DNA from 4 places in the Kitasatospora sp. NPDC042419 genome. Region 1 is predicted to be linked to each of the others. Evidence: riboswitches for the same ligand, from Rfam matches in the RefSeq annotation. Region 1 holds a riboswitch; each other region holds the start of a gene.
The links. Region 1 has a riboswitch for cyclic di-AMP ahead of AC067J_RS18450 (M23 family metallopeptidase). Riboswitches for the same ligand answer to the same signal wherever they lie in the genome.

Region 1 (3,199 bases):
ACGGTGACGGCCGGCAGCACGTCCGTCCAGTAGGAGGCGTCGGGGCCGATCCGCAGCATCAGCAGCACCCCGGCCGCGCAGAGCAGCGGCCCGACGGTGAGCGGCAGCCGGGGGCCGATCCGCTTGCCCAGCCGGCCGGCCCGCGCGGAGAGCGCCAGCATCAGCACCGTGATCGGCACCAGGGCCACCCCGGAGACCAGCGGGGAGAAGCCGGAGACGATCTGCAGCTGCACGACGAGCAGGAAGAAGACCCCGCTGAACGCCGCGTAGACGGCGAGGGTGACCAGGTTCACCGCGGTGAACAGGCGGGAGGAGAAGAGGCCCAGCGGCAGCATCGGCTCCGGCGTGCGGCGCTCGACCAGGATGAAGGAAGCCCCCAGCAGGAGTCCGGCCGCACCGGTGAGCCAGACCCCGGGAGAGAGGCCCTCCCCGGCGGCGGTCAGTGCGTAGGTGAACGTCCCCAGGGCCAGCGCGGCCAGCACCGCGCCGAGCACGTCGAACCGCCCGGACGAGGCCTCGTCCCGGCTCTCCGGCACGTGCCGGGCGGCCACCGCGACGACCAGCACGGCCAGCGGGACGTTCAGCAGGAAGATCCACCGCCAGCCGGGCCCGTCCACCAGCCAGCCGCCGAGGAACGGGCCGACCGCCGCCGACACCCCGCCGAGACCGGACCAGAGGCCGACCGCGGTCGAGCGGTCCTCGGGGTGGAAGACCGCCTGGAGCATCGCCAGCGATCCCGGGGTGAGCAGCGCGCCGCCGATGCCCTGCACCGCGCGGGCGGCGACCAGCACCTCGATGGTGGGCGCGGCGGCGCAGGCCGCCGAGGCGGCGGCGAACCAGACCACGCCGAGCAGGAAGATCCGGCGCCGGCCGTACCGGTCGCCGAGTGCGCCGCCGAGCAGGATCAGCCCCGCCAGGGTGAGCAGATAGGCGTTCAGCGTCCATTGCAGGGCGGAGAGCGGGGCGCCGAGATCGGTGCCGATCCGGGGCAGCGCGACGTTCACGACGGTCCCGTCGAGCATCGCCAGGCTGGAACCGAGCACCGTTGCCAGAAGTACCCAGCGGCCCTGCGCGGTGCCCAACCGCAGGGTGCCGGCCTCGGAGGTGGCCACGGCCCGATCGTCCGCCCCGGGAGCCGACGTGACAAGGGTCACCGGGGGCGTGTCGGCGAATGGCTTTCCGTGAGTGATCGTGTGCGGACCGGTCCGGAAATCGGCGGAGGGTCGCGGATCAGTGGCACGCGGTGAATCGATTGTGTGCGTACTGTGCAGCTGATCATTCGGAGCGTGACGGAGCTCCGGAGTTTTGTTGTGGGTTCAAGAGATCGACATTGCTTCACCCGGACGGATGAGTTTTAGTTCAGCGACCGCCCGGCGTCAGCCCGGGTGGCCACCGGGTGGAACGCCTAGTCCTGCCGCTGCCCGGTGGTACGCAACGAACTCTGTACGGCAGGAGCGGGGGACCCAAAGGTAAGTCGCCGGACCGGAATTCGCGGTCCGGCTTGGGGTGAAGCCGCCTTGATGCGGCCGGGCAACTCCAGCCCGAACCCGACAGCTCACCTCGCAGGCGTCGGAGAGGACATCCCCCATGCCCGCACAGGCTCGTCGTATCGCCCTGCCCCGCGCCGTCCGCATCGGCATCGCCACCGCCGTCACCGGCGCCGCCTTCGCCCTTCCGCTGGTCACCACCGTCAGCGCCCAGGCCCACGAGGCTCCGGCCGCCAAGCCGCACCAGACCAGCACCTGGACCGGCGCCACCAGCGTCGACGCCGCTCCGGCCCCGGCCGCCGCTCCGGCCGCCGAGACCGCCCCGGCCGCCCCGGCCGAGGAGAGCTACAAGGTCGTCGGCGGGGACACCCTGTCGAAGATCGCCACCGCCAAGAACGTCCAGGGCGGCTGGGAGGCCCTCTACGAGCACAACCGCTCGGTCGTCGGCGCCAACCCGAACCTGATCTACCCGGGCCAGCAGCTCGCGCTCGGTGGCAAGGCCGTCGAGGCCGCGAAGCCCGCCGCGCCCGCCGCCAAGCCGCAGGCCTCGCAGGACTCGGTGAAGCCGGCCGCCAAGCCGGCCGCGCCCGCCGCGAAGCCCGCCGCCCCGGCCGCCAAGCCGGCCGCGCCCGCCGCCAAGCCGGCGCCGGTCCAGGCCGTCCAGGCCGCGAAGCCCGCCGCTCCGGCCCCGGCCCCCGTCGCCGCCTCCTCCGGCTACGTCGCCCCGCTGGCCGTCACCAAGCTCGGCACCGCGTACGGCGTCGCCGGCTCGATGTGGTCCTCCGGCCACCACACCGGCGTCGACTTCTCCGCTGCCACCGGCACCCCGCTGCGCGCCATCGCGGCCGGCACCGTGGTGAAGGCCGGCAACGGCGGCGCCTACGGCAACGAGGTCGAGATCAAGCTCGCCGACGGCAAGTACGCCCAGTACGCGCACCTGTCCTCGATCGCGGTGAAGGTCGGTCAGACCGTCACCGCCGGCCAGCAGATCGGCCTCTCCGGTGCGACCGGCAACGTGACCGGCCCGCACCTGCACTTCGAGATCCGCACCGGCTCGGAGTACGGCTCGGACATCGACCCGATCGCCTACCTGCGGGCGCACGGCGTCTCGATCTGACCGATCCGGTCGATCCGAACGGCCTGACCGATCCGGTCGGTCCGCTCGGGTGCCAGAACCACCGCTGGGTGCGGGGTGAACGACCTCCCGGGATGGTCATGTCGGGTGACCGCTCGACCGGGTGATCGCCGCACCACCAGTGGATCCACGGGCGCGGGACACGCCCGTCCGGCCGGCCCGGTTCGCGAAACCTCCTTTCGCGAACCGGGCCGGCTTTTTTTGGTTTTCGCCCCCCCTGGTGTGTTCGAGGGTCAGGTCTTTCGTCCGGTCATATTCCGTGCCGGGGTCGGGTCCGAGTCCGGGGTCGGGGCCGGGCCCGGTGGGCTTTCGAACGGACGGTGCGTCAGCGCCGATGAGCGGTTCAGCGGTGAAGGGCCGTCGATTCGGGGCGGACGAATCGGGGCGGTCGATTCGAGGCCGTCGATTCGGGGCGGACGATTTCGGGGTGCGGCCTCGGGGACGCGGCTCTGGGGCGCGGTCGACCCGGTGGGCGCTTTCGGAGTCTCCCCGCCGTTTCGTCGTCGGCGCGTGGGCGACCGGCGGAGCGCCGGGGCCGCTGCTCCGCTGGGTCGGGTGAAGTGCCGGTGCGTCAGGC
Region 2 (3,199 bases), on a different contig from region 1:
CAGACCGAGGCGCTCAAGGGCCTCCAGGACCAGCAGCGCCGGCTGGACCAGCAGAAGGCCGAGGCGGCCGCCGTCCTGGCCTCGCTGGACACCACCACCAAGGACCTGAACCAGTCCAAGGCCGAGGTCAACAAGAAGCTCAAGGAAGCCCAGGACCTGCTGAACTCGCTCAGCGCCGCCGACCGCGCGGCCCTGAAGGCGGCCCAGCAGCAGCAGGAGCGGGCCTCGCGCGGAGGGAGCGAGCGGCCCGACCTGGGCGCGCTGCCGCAGGCCTCCGGCATGGCCGGCGCCGCGGTGGCCAACGCGATGGCCCAGCAGGGCAAGCCCTACGGCTGGGGCTCCACCGGTCCGAGCAGCTTCGACTGCTCCGGCCTGATGGTCTGGGCGTACGGCAAGGCCGGCGTCTCGCTGCCGCGCACCTCGCAGGCGCAGGGCAACTACGGCACCCGGGTGCCGTCGCTCGCCGAGGCGCAGCCGGGCGACCTGATCATCTACCGCGACGACCGCAGCCACGTCGCCATGTACATCGGCAACGGCATGGTGGTCCACGCGCCGCGCACCGGTGACGTCATCAAGGTGATGAAGGCCGACGCCATGAAGATCAACACGATCCGCCGCGTCTGACGCGTCCGGGGTGTCCGGCCGTCCGACGGTCCGTCACGACACGCCCGCGGGCCCGCCGAAGGCCCTGTGATCCGCGCCACCTCCGAACGGGGGTGGCGCGGGTGTTTCGGCCACCGGTTCGACCGCGGGGTGAGGAATGATCAGCTCCGCGTGGAGCGGTGGTCACACCTGGTCATATTCACAAAAGAACTTGGGCATTCTTCTGGCTTTTTTCCGACAAGGATTTGAACGGATCACGGATCTGTTACTAGGGTCGTGTCTCGAACCACCGCACAGTCGATCACCCAGCCTGGGTGGCGGCGGGGGTTTCCGTCGAGTTCGTGAAGCAGCGGGACGGGCAGTCGCCCGTCCGAGTGAGAGCCCAGCAGTCGGGGGCGCTGTGGAGTGGAGCCGGGGAACCACGTTCCTCCGGGGTGAATCGGCGCCAGGTCGTCCGCGTGAGCGGCCGGTGAGGCGTCGTAGGGCACGCTTCCGCCCGAACCCGTCAGCTCACCCGGTAGGCGGATGAGGAAGAAGGAGTCCGCCTTCGTGGCGTCCCATCGTCGTCCCAAGCCCGCCGGCCGTGCCCGGGTCTCCGTCCTGACCGGCCTCGCCGCCGCGGCCGTCGCGCTCTCCGCGCAGTCCGGCGCCCACGCCGACCCGGCCCCGACCAAGGACCAGGTCAAGGAGCAGGTCGACCAGCTCAACGAGCAGGCCGAGATCGCCACCGAGAAGCTCAACGGCGCCCAGGCCAAGCAGCAGGAGCTGCAGAAGCAGGTCGGTGAGCTGCAGGACAAGGTGGCCCGTCAGCAGGCCGTGGTGACCGAGGCGCAGGGCGGCCTCTCCGAGATCGCCGGCGAGCAGTACCGCACCGGCGGCATATCGCAGACCGTCCAGCTGATGCTCTCCTCCAGCCCGGACAACTTCCTGAACCAGGCCGACGCCCTGAACCAGGCCGGCTCGACCCAGTCCGGCGCGCTGAAGGAGCTCCAGGAGCAGCAGCGCAGGCTCGACCAGGACCGCACCGAGACCCAGGGCAAGCTCGGCGAGCTGGAAGCCACCACCCAGCAGCTGAAGGCCTCCAAGGAGGAGGTCCAGGCCAAGCTGGCGAAGGCCCAGGACCTGCTCAACACCCTGACCGAGCAGGAGCGCCAGGCGATCCGCGCGGCCGAGGAGAAGGCCGCCGCCGAGGCCAAGGCGAAGGCGGAGGCCGCGAAGGCCGAGGCTGCCAAGGCCGCCAAGGCGAAGGCCGACGCCGAGCGCGCCTCCCGTGACAACGAGCGCAGCAACCTCAGTGCGCCGGCCGCCCAGACTCCGTCCGCCCCGGCCTCCTCGGCCCCCGCGGCCGCCGCGCCCAAGCCGGCCGCGCCCGCCGCCAACAGCTCGCGCGCCGCCGCCGCGATCGCCGCGGCGGAGAGCAAGCTCGGTGCCCCGTACGTCTACGGCGCCACCGGCCCGAACTCCTTCGACTGCTCCGGCCTCACCGGCTGGGCCTACGCCCAGGCGGGCGTGTCGCTGCCGCGCACCTCGCAGGCGCAGGCCGGTGCCGGCACCCGGATCGGCTCGGACATCTCCCAGGCCCAGCCCGGCGACCTGGTGATCTTCTACGGCGACCGGCACCACGTCGGCATCTACGTGGGCGGCGGCCAGGTCATCCACGCCCCCAAGCCGGGTGCCTCGGTCCGCTACGAGGCGGCCTCCAACATGCCGGTCAACTCCATCGTGCGCCTCTGATCCCCGATCACGCGGCCTGCGCAGGCCCGGTCTCCCCGCGGGGGAGGCCGGGCCTGCGGCTTTCCCGCCACTCGTGCTGATGTCCGAAAAGGAGTCAAATATTCGGGTTGGGAGGGGTTTGGACTCGGTTGCCCGGACTCGCTAACGTCTGCCACCGGACTCCCGCTTCCAGCCGCCCTCCCCGGGGCGGCGGCGGGCCCTGCCGCAGGATCGGAGCCGACGCCGCATGCCCGTGCACCGCCGTTCCCCGCTGTCAGGCGCGCACGCCCTCGCCCGGGCGCTGGTGCTCACCGCGGCGGCCACCACCGCGCTGGGCGTGGCGACCGGAGGCACCGCCCAGGCCGCACCCGGCTCCCCGGACGGTCCGGCCAACCGCAAGGACGTCAAGGCCCAGGTGGAGCAGCTCTACGACGAGGCCGAGCAGGCGTCCGAGCGGTACAACGCCGCCCAGGAGGCCCAGCAGAAGCTCCAGCACGAGACCGGCACGCTCCAGCAGCAGATCGCCGTCGCCCAGGACGAGCTCAACCAGCTCCGCGGCGACCTCGCCGCGGTCGCCGGCGCCGAGTACCGGAGCGGCGGCATGGCGCAGACCGTCCAGCTGATGCTCTCCGCCGACCCGGAGGGCTACCTCTCCCGGGCCCGAAGCCTCGACCAGGTCGCCGAGCGGCAGAACGAGACGCTCCGCGAGGTGGTCGCCCGGCAGCGCGGGCTCGACCAGCGCCGGGCCGAGACCTCCGCCAAGCTCGCCGAGCTGGACCAGACCCGCAAGGCGCTCGCCGAGGGCAAGCAGCAGATCCAGCAGCGGCTCGCCAAGGCGCAGCGGCTCCTCAACAGCCTCGGCGCCGTCGAGCGGGCCCGGCTG
Region 3 (3,199 bases), on a different contig from region 1:
AGCATCCCGGGGAGCAGGACGACGGGGGCGCCCTCGCCGTGCCCGGAGTCGTCGAAGGCGAGCCGGCCGCCGGGGAGGTCGAGGTAGCGGGTGACGGGGACGGTGCCGGTCATGGTGGGCCTCCTCGGTCCGCCGCGGGGCGGGTGCCGCGCGGGTTCGGGTCGTCGGCGAGTGCGCCGATAGCCATAAAGCTAAGGCTAATAGCCTTAGCCGTCAAGCTATCGACCATGATCCGAGGTGGCGGCTCCGGAAGGGCCTCCGGGCGGAGCGGTTCCGGAGGTGGCCCCGGGGTGGGGGCCGGCGCGGGTTCCGGGGTGGGCCCGCGAGGCGGCCCCGTGGGGTGCGGCCCCGCGCTGGGCGGCCCCGTGGGGTGCGGCCGCGCCTCAGACTCCCTCCACCTTGAACGGGTCGTGCTCGGCCAGCAGCTTGTCGAGCCGCGCCTGGTCGACCCGGGTGACCAGGTCGGTGGACTCCTGCCGGTCCCGGATCACCTTGGCCAGCGTGAACGCCGAGGTGATGGTGTAGAGCAGGCCGAGGCCGAGGAAGGCCCGGGTCCAGGGCTCGACCGGGAGGTAGGCGATCCCGACCGCGAGGGCGACGGCGGAGAGGGTGAAGGACAGTACGGCCTGGACGTAGTACGCGGCCGTGGTGCGTGACTGCATCGGTGCGCTCATGGCGCCAGGATGGCCGCGCCGCCGCCGGCCGCACATGAGTAGAAGTACTCAGATGGGGGGCCGTTCGTTGACGTCCTATCACGTTCGGTAGTGTCAGTTGTCGTCAATCGTCCCAAAACGCCCATCGGGCCGCGTGGTGCCCGGGCCGTATCCCGCCCTCCTCAACGGATGGCTTGGAATCGGGGGCCTCTCGGATTAACGTTTGATAACGCAGCGCGGTCCTCAACGCCGTACCCAGACGGCACCGTGCGCCGTCGCCTAATCCCGCCGGCCGGCCTCCGGGCAGGCCAGGGAGCCGGGGAACCACGTTCCTTGGGGTGAATCGGCCGGGCCCAGGCCCAGCCGTAGGAGACCTTCCTGCTCCGAACCCGTCAGCTAACCCGGTAGGCGCGAAGGAAGGAAAGGAGCGCGCCTCCGTGGCGTCGACGCACACCCCGGCACACCCGTCCGGCCCCTCCGCCGGTACCCAGCTGCTCGACCACCCCCGCCCCGCGGCCCACTCGGGCCCGTACGGCGGCCCGGCCGACGAGACCGCTCCGCCGGCCGCGGAGACCAACCGGCACCGGATGCCCCGTCAGACCCGCGGCACCGCTCCGCTGCTCGGCGTCACCGCCGTCGCCGCCACCCTGGGCGCCACCGGCTTCGCCTCCGCGACCCCGGCCGCCGCACCCGCCGTCGAGACCCCGGACGAGACCCCGGTCGCCCTCACCGCCGACCCCGGCCTCGCCCTCGCGGCCCGGATCCAGCAGCAGGCCGACAGCCAGCGCACCGCCGCCGAGGAGACCGCCCGGGTGCAGGCCGCCCAGGAGGCCGAGGCCAAGCGCGCCGCCCAGCTCGCCCAGCAGGCGCAGGCCAAGCGCGCCGCCGAGGAGGCCGAGAAGGCCAAGCTCGCCGCCATCAACCTGCCGGTGCGCGACTACAACCTCTCCGCCCACTACGGCCAGAGCGCCCGCTACTGGGCCCACCTGCACACCGGCCTGGACTTCGCCGCCGACACCGGCACCGCCGTCTACGCGGTCGGCCAGGGCACCATCACCTCGGCCGGCTGGGCCGGCGCCTACGGCTACCGGATCGTCGAGACCCTGCCCGACGGCACCGAGATCTGGTACTGCCACCTCTCCTCGATCATCAAGGGCTCCGGCAAGGTCGTCCCCGGCCAGCAGATCGGCAAGGTCGGGGCCACCGGCAACGTCACCGGCCCGCACCTGCACGTGGAGGTCCGGCCCGGCGGCGGCGCCCCGGTCGACCCGGAGAGCTGGTTCGAGCAGCGCGGCGTCACCCCCTGACACCCTGAACCCCACCGCCACCGCCACCGCCGGCCGCCGGACAGCACCGGGGCCGACCGGCGGGCACCGGGGCCCCTAGGACGCCGAGGAGCCCCGGCCCGGTCCACCGAGGACCGCGCCGGGGCTCCCGCGCATCCGTCAGGCCCCGGGCCGCTCCGTGACCGGCTCCGCCGGCCCGTCCCCGGTCCCGTCCCCCGACGCACCCTCCGACGCGTCCGGCGACGCCTCGTCCCACGACTCGTCCCACTGCTCGTCCCAGGACTCGTCCGACGGCTCCTCCGGCAGCCCCGCCAGGTACGCGTCGATCTCCGCCTGCCCCGGCTCCGGCGCCAGCTCCGGGAACTCCTCCACCAGCAGCCGCGGCAGCCCCGGCACCGTCCACTCGCCCGACAGCTCCAGCGCCGCCTCGACCGCCGCCTCCTCGAACGCCCCGAAGTCCCCGGTCAGCTCCGCCGGCATCGGCCGGCCCAGCGCGGTCAGCGCCTCCAGGTTCCGGTAGCTGCGCTGCATCAGCCCCTGCTCCAGCAGCCGCCGCGCACCGTCCGAGGCCATCCCGACCGCCAGCTCCCTGGTCCCGCCGCCCCAGCCCCCGTCGTCCACCGGGTCCAGCGTGCCGTCCTCCTCCAGCGCCGCGAACGCCGCCAGCCGGTCCTCCTCCGCCAGCCCGCCGAACTCCTCCAGCCAGGACCGCACCGCCGCCCCGTCGGCGGTGTCCACCCCGGCCGCGCGCAGCAGCAGCGTGTACAGCCGCGGCCAGGTCACCAGGTCGGCCCGGCGCAGCAGCCCGGCCGCCAGCTCGCCCTGCCACTCGGCCTCCGCGTGCAGCCGCTCCTGCCGCTTGGCGTTCAGCCGCTTCGCGGCCCGCTGGTGGTCGATCAGCAGCCGCACCGCGGCGCCGTACGCCAGTGGATCCTGCCCGGGCCCGGGCTGGACGTACAGGTGCAGCCGCTCGTACAGCAGGTGTTCGACCGCACCCGAGGTCAGCTCGGGCCAGCCGTCGTGCATCCTGCCCCCGCCCAGCTCCAGCAGCGCCAGCACCGCCCGCAGCGGGCCCCCGGGCACCGGCGAGCGGCCCTCCGACTCCGCCCAGGAGAGCAGTTCGGCGGCCTTGGTGCGCGGGGCGAGCCGCAGGTCTTCGTCTTCCATAACTCCGAACCGTAACCGCTGGTCGCGGGTAGGGTCGGCAGGCATGGTGCCCATCCGACTCACCGGCCCCCGGCTGGCCATCCGCGAGTTCCA
Region 4 (3,199 bases), on a different contig from region 1:
TCCGCTCTTCACCTGGGAGTTCGCCGCAGACCCGTACCCGGCGTACGCGTGGCTGCGGGAGCACGAGCCGGTGCACCGCACCACCCTGCCGAGCGGGGTGGAGGCGTGGCTGGTGACGCGGTACGCGGACGCCCGGCAGGCGCTGGCGGACGGCCGGCTCTCCAAGAACCCGGTGCACCACAGCGAGCAGGCGCACCGCACCGGCCGGGTCGGCATCCCGGGCGAGCGCCAGGCCGACCTGATGACGCACCTGCTGAACATCGACCCGCCGGACCACACCCGGCTGCGCCGCCTGGTGTCGAAGGCGTTCACGCCGCGCCGGGTGGCGGCGTTCGAGCCGCGCGTGCAGCAGCTGACCGACCGGCTGATCGACGGTTTCGCGGCGCGCGGGAGCGCCGACCTGATCCACGAGTTCGCGTTCCCGCTCCCCATCTATGCGATCTGCGACCTGCTCGGGGTGCCCGCCGAGGACCAGGACGACTTCCGGGACTGGGCCGGGATGATGATCCGGCACGGCGGCGGCCAGCGCGGCGGCGTGGGGCGTGCGGTGAAGAGGATGCGCGCCTACCTCGCGGAGCTGATCCACCGCAAGCGGGCGGACCTCGGCGACGACCTGATCTCGGGGCTGATCCGGGCCAGTGACCACGGCGAGCACCTCACCGAGAACGAGGCCGCGGCGATGGCCTTCATCCTGCTCTTCGCCGGATTCGAGACGACGGTCAACCTGATCGGCAACGGCACCTACGCCCTGCTGCGCAACCCCGGTCAGCGCGCCCTGCTCCAGGAGTCGATCGCGCGGGGCGAGAGCGGTCTGCTGGAGACCGGGATCGAGGAGCTCCTCCGCTACGACGGGCCGGTGGAGCTGGCGACCTGGCGGTTCGCGACCAGCCCGCTGACCATCGGCGGGGTGGAGATCCCGGTCGGTGACCCGGTGCTGGTGGTGCTCGCGGCGGCGGACCGGGATCCGGCGCGGTTCGCCGACGAGAACACCCTCGACCTGGCCCGTGCGGACAATCCGCACCTGGGCTTCGGGCACGGCATCCACTACTGCATCGGCGCCCCGCTCGCGCGGCTGGAGGGGAGGGCCGCGCTGACCACCCTGCTCACCCGGCTGCCCGATCTGCGGCTCGCCGCGGGCCCGGAGGACCTGCGGTGGCGAGGTGGTCTGATCATGCGTGGACTTCGTGAACTTCCGGTGGAATTCACTCCGGAGAAAGCGCCCACGGAGGCCCCTTCCGGACCTTCCGCCGACGCCCCTTCCGGTGGCTGAGGCGGACCGCGACACGCTGACGGAGGGCCTCCGACCCGCCTCGGCCGGGGGTCTGAACCGCCATCAACCCGGACATAGCGCTTCCGTTGGTGGGCAATCGATCACCCGGCGTGATTTCCGTGTGATATCGAAGATATGAGCTTGTGATTGCTCGGCAGATCTGTCTACTCTCCCTGGAGTTCGCAGCTGCGAGCCCCGAGCACGGAACGCCGAGTCCTGCCCGCCGTGCTACGGGAAACCGACCAGAACCCTGGGCAGGGGCGGGGGAACCAGGTTTGTTGCCGTCCCCACGGCTTGGGGTGAAGCCGCCTCGTGCGGCCGGGCCACCTCCCGGTCCGAACCCGACAGCTCACCTCGCAGGCGTGCGGAGAGGGACCCCTTCATGCTGTTCGTTGGAAACGGCCGTCACCGTCGTCGCACCCAGACCGAGAAGGCCATCGCCGTTGCCGGTGTCGCCGGCGTCGGCCTGGCGATGCCTATCCTGAGCGCCACCGGCGCCTCCGCCGCCCCGGTCTCCACCTGGGACGCGGTCGCCCAGTGCGAGGCCGGCGGCAACTGGAGCATCAACACGGGCAACGGCTTCTACGGCGGCCTGCAGTTCACCTCCAGCACCTGGAAGGCGTTCGGCGGCACCGCGTACGCGCCGCAGGCCAACCAGGCCTCCAAGGCGCAGCAGATCTCGGTGGCGGAGAAGGTCCTCGCCTCGCAGGGCCCGGGCGCCTGGCCCGTCTGCTCCAAGAAGGCGGGCCTGAGCAAGGGCGGTGCCCCGGCGGCGGTCGACACCTCGACGGACGCCAAGCCGGCGGCCCAGCAGCCGACGGCGCCGAAGCACGCCTCGCCGCAGCCCGAGACGCCGAAGCCGGCCCAGCAGCCGCAGCAGGCCCCGAAGCACGCCGCGCCGAAGCCGCAGGCCCAGCCGCAGCAGCAGGCGCCGAAGCAGCAGGCGCAGCAGTACGTGCAGCAGCGCGCCGCCGAGCAGGCCCAGCCGCAGGTGCAGCAGCAGGCCCAGGCCCCGTCGTTCTCCGGCAAGTCCGGCTGGGACGCCGACGCGAAGGTGTTCTGGTACCAGAACAACGGTGGCTGGTACTGGACCAGCCACCAGAGCGTCTACCAGCAGTACGCCGGCCAGGCCGCGGGTCAGGACGCCCGCCCGGCCGCCGCCCAGAGCGCCCCGGCCGCCCCGCAGCGCGCCGCCCACGGCTACACCGTCCAGGCCGGCGACACGCTCGCCGGTATCGCCGCCGGCCAGGGTGTCTCCGGTGGCTGGCAGGCGCTGTACGACGGCAACCGCGGCACCGTCGGCGCCGACCCGGACCTGATCGTCCCCGGCCAGGTGCTGACCCTCGGCTGACGCCGGTTCGGCCGGCGGACCGGCGGAGGGGGCGGGGCCGGCCGGGCTCGTCCCCCTTCGTCCGGATCCGGGCCCCTCCCGTGGGGCAACCAGGTGAACTACCGGTGGGTAGCCGTGCCACACGCTGAGACGGGACCGAGGCCGACGTGGCCCCGAGAGCCCGTGCGGTTAGGCTCTGGTCGTAACGACTCCGCAATCGTCCGGCCGACAGCACCCACCGTCAGCCGAACCTGCTTCCGCTAGGAGATGCCTCGTGCCGTCCATCGATGTCGTCGTAGCCCGTGAGATCCTCGACTCGCGTGGCAACCCCACGGTCGAGGTCGAGGTCGGCCTCGACGACGGCAGCACCGGCCGTGCCGCTGTCCCGTCGGGTGCCTCCACCGGTGCCTTCGAGGCGCTGGAGCTCCGCGACGGCGACAAGAACCGCTACTTCGGCAAGGGCGTGGAGAAGGCCGTCCTGGCCGTCATCGAGCAGATCGGCCCGGAGCTGGTGGGCTACGACGCCACCGAGCAGCGCCTGATCGACCAGGCCATGCTGGACCTGGACGCCACCCCGGACAAGTCCTCGCTCGGCGCCA

Region 2: another riboswitch for cyclic di-AMP. It lies ahead of AC067J_RS01705 (C40 family peptidase); the one in region 1 lies ahead of AC067J_RS18450 (M23 family metallopeptidase).
Region 3: another riboswitch for cyclic di-AMP. It lies ahead of AC067J_RS07240 (M23 family metallopeptidase); the one in region 1 lies ahead of AC067J_RS18450 (M23 family metallopeptidase).
Region 4: another riboswitch for cyclic di-AMP. It lies ahead of AC067J_RS22430 (LysM peptidoglycan-binding domain-containing protein); the one in region 1 lies ahead of AC067J_RS18450 (M23 family metallopeptidase).

Annotation. Positions count from the first base shown of each region.
Region 1 is NZ_JBWKAW010000008.1:211,366-214,564, reverse strand. It holds gene AC067J_RS18455 (MFS transporter) at 1-1,112, opposite strand, end outside; cyclic di-AMP (ydaO/yuaA leader) riboswitch at 1,423-1,582, shown strand; gene AC067J_RS18450 (M23 family metallopeptidase) at 1,588-2,604, shown strand.
Region 2 is NZ_JBWKAW010000001.1:377,468-380,666, reverse strand. It holds gene AC067J_RS01710 (C40 family peptidase) at 1-624, shown strand, start outside; cyclic di-AMP (ydaO/yuaA leader) riboswitch at 990-1,142, shown strand; gene AC067J_RS01705 (C40 family peptidase) at 1,153-2,337, shown strand; gene AC067J_RS01700 (C40 family peptidase) at 2,564-3,199, shown strand, end outside.
Region 3 is NZ_JBWKAW010000003.1:26,940-30,138, reverse strand. It holds gene AC067J_RS07250 (alpha/beta fold hydrolase) at 1-113, opposite strand, end outside; gene AC067J_RS07245 (YiaA/YiaB family inner membrane protein) at 384-674, opposite strand; cyclic di-AMP (ydaO/yuaA leader) riboswitch at 920-1,078, shown strand; gene AC067J_RS07240 (M23 family metallopeptidase) at 1,091-1,960, shown strand; gene AC067J_RS07235 (hypothetical protein) at 2,099-3,106, opposite strand; gene AC067J_RS07230 (GNAT family N-acetyltransferase) at 3,150-3,199, shown strand, end outside.
Region 4 is NZ_JBWKAW010000011.1:264,307-267,505, forward strand. It holds gene AC067J_RS22425 (cytochrome P450 family protein) at 1-1,270, shown strand, start outside; cyclic di-AMP (ydaO/yuaA leader) riboswitch at 1,500-1,647, shown strand; gene AC067J_RS22430 (LysM peptidoglycan-binding domain-containing protein) at 1,653-2,621, shown strand; gene eno (phosphopyruvate hydratase) at 2,875-3,199, shown strand, end outside.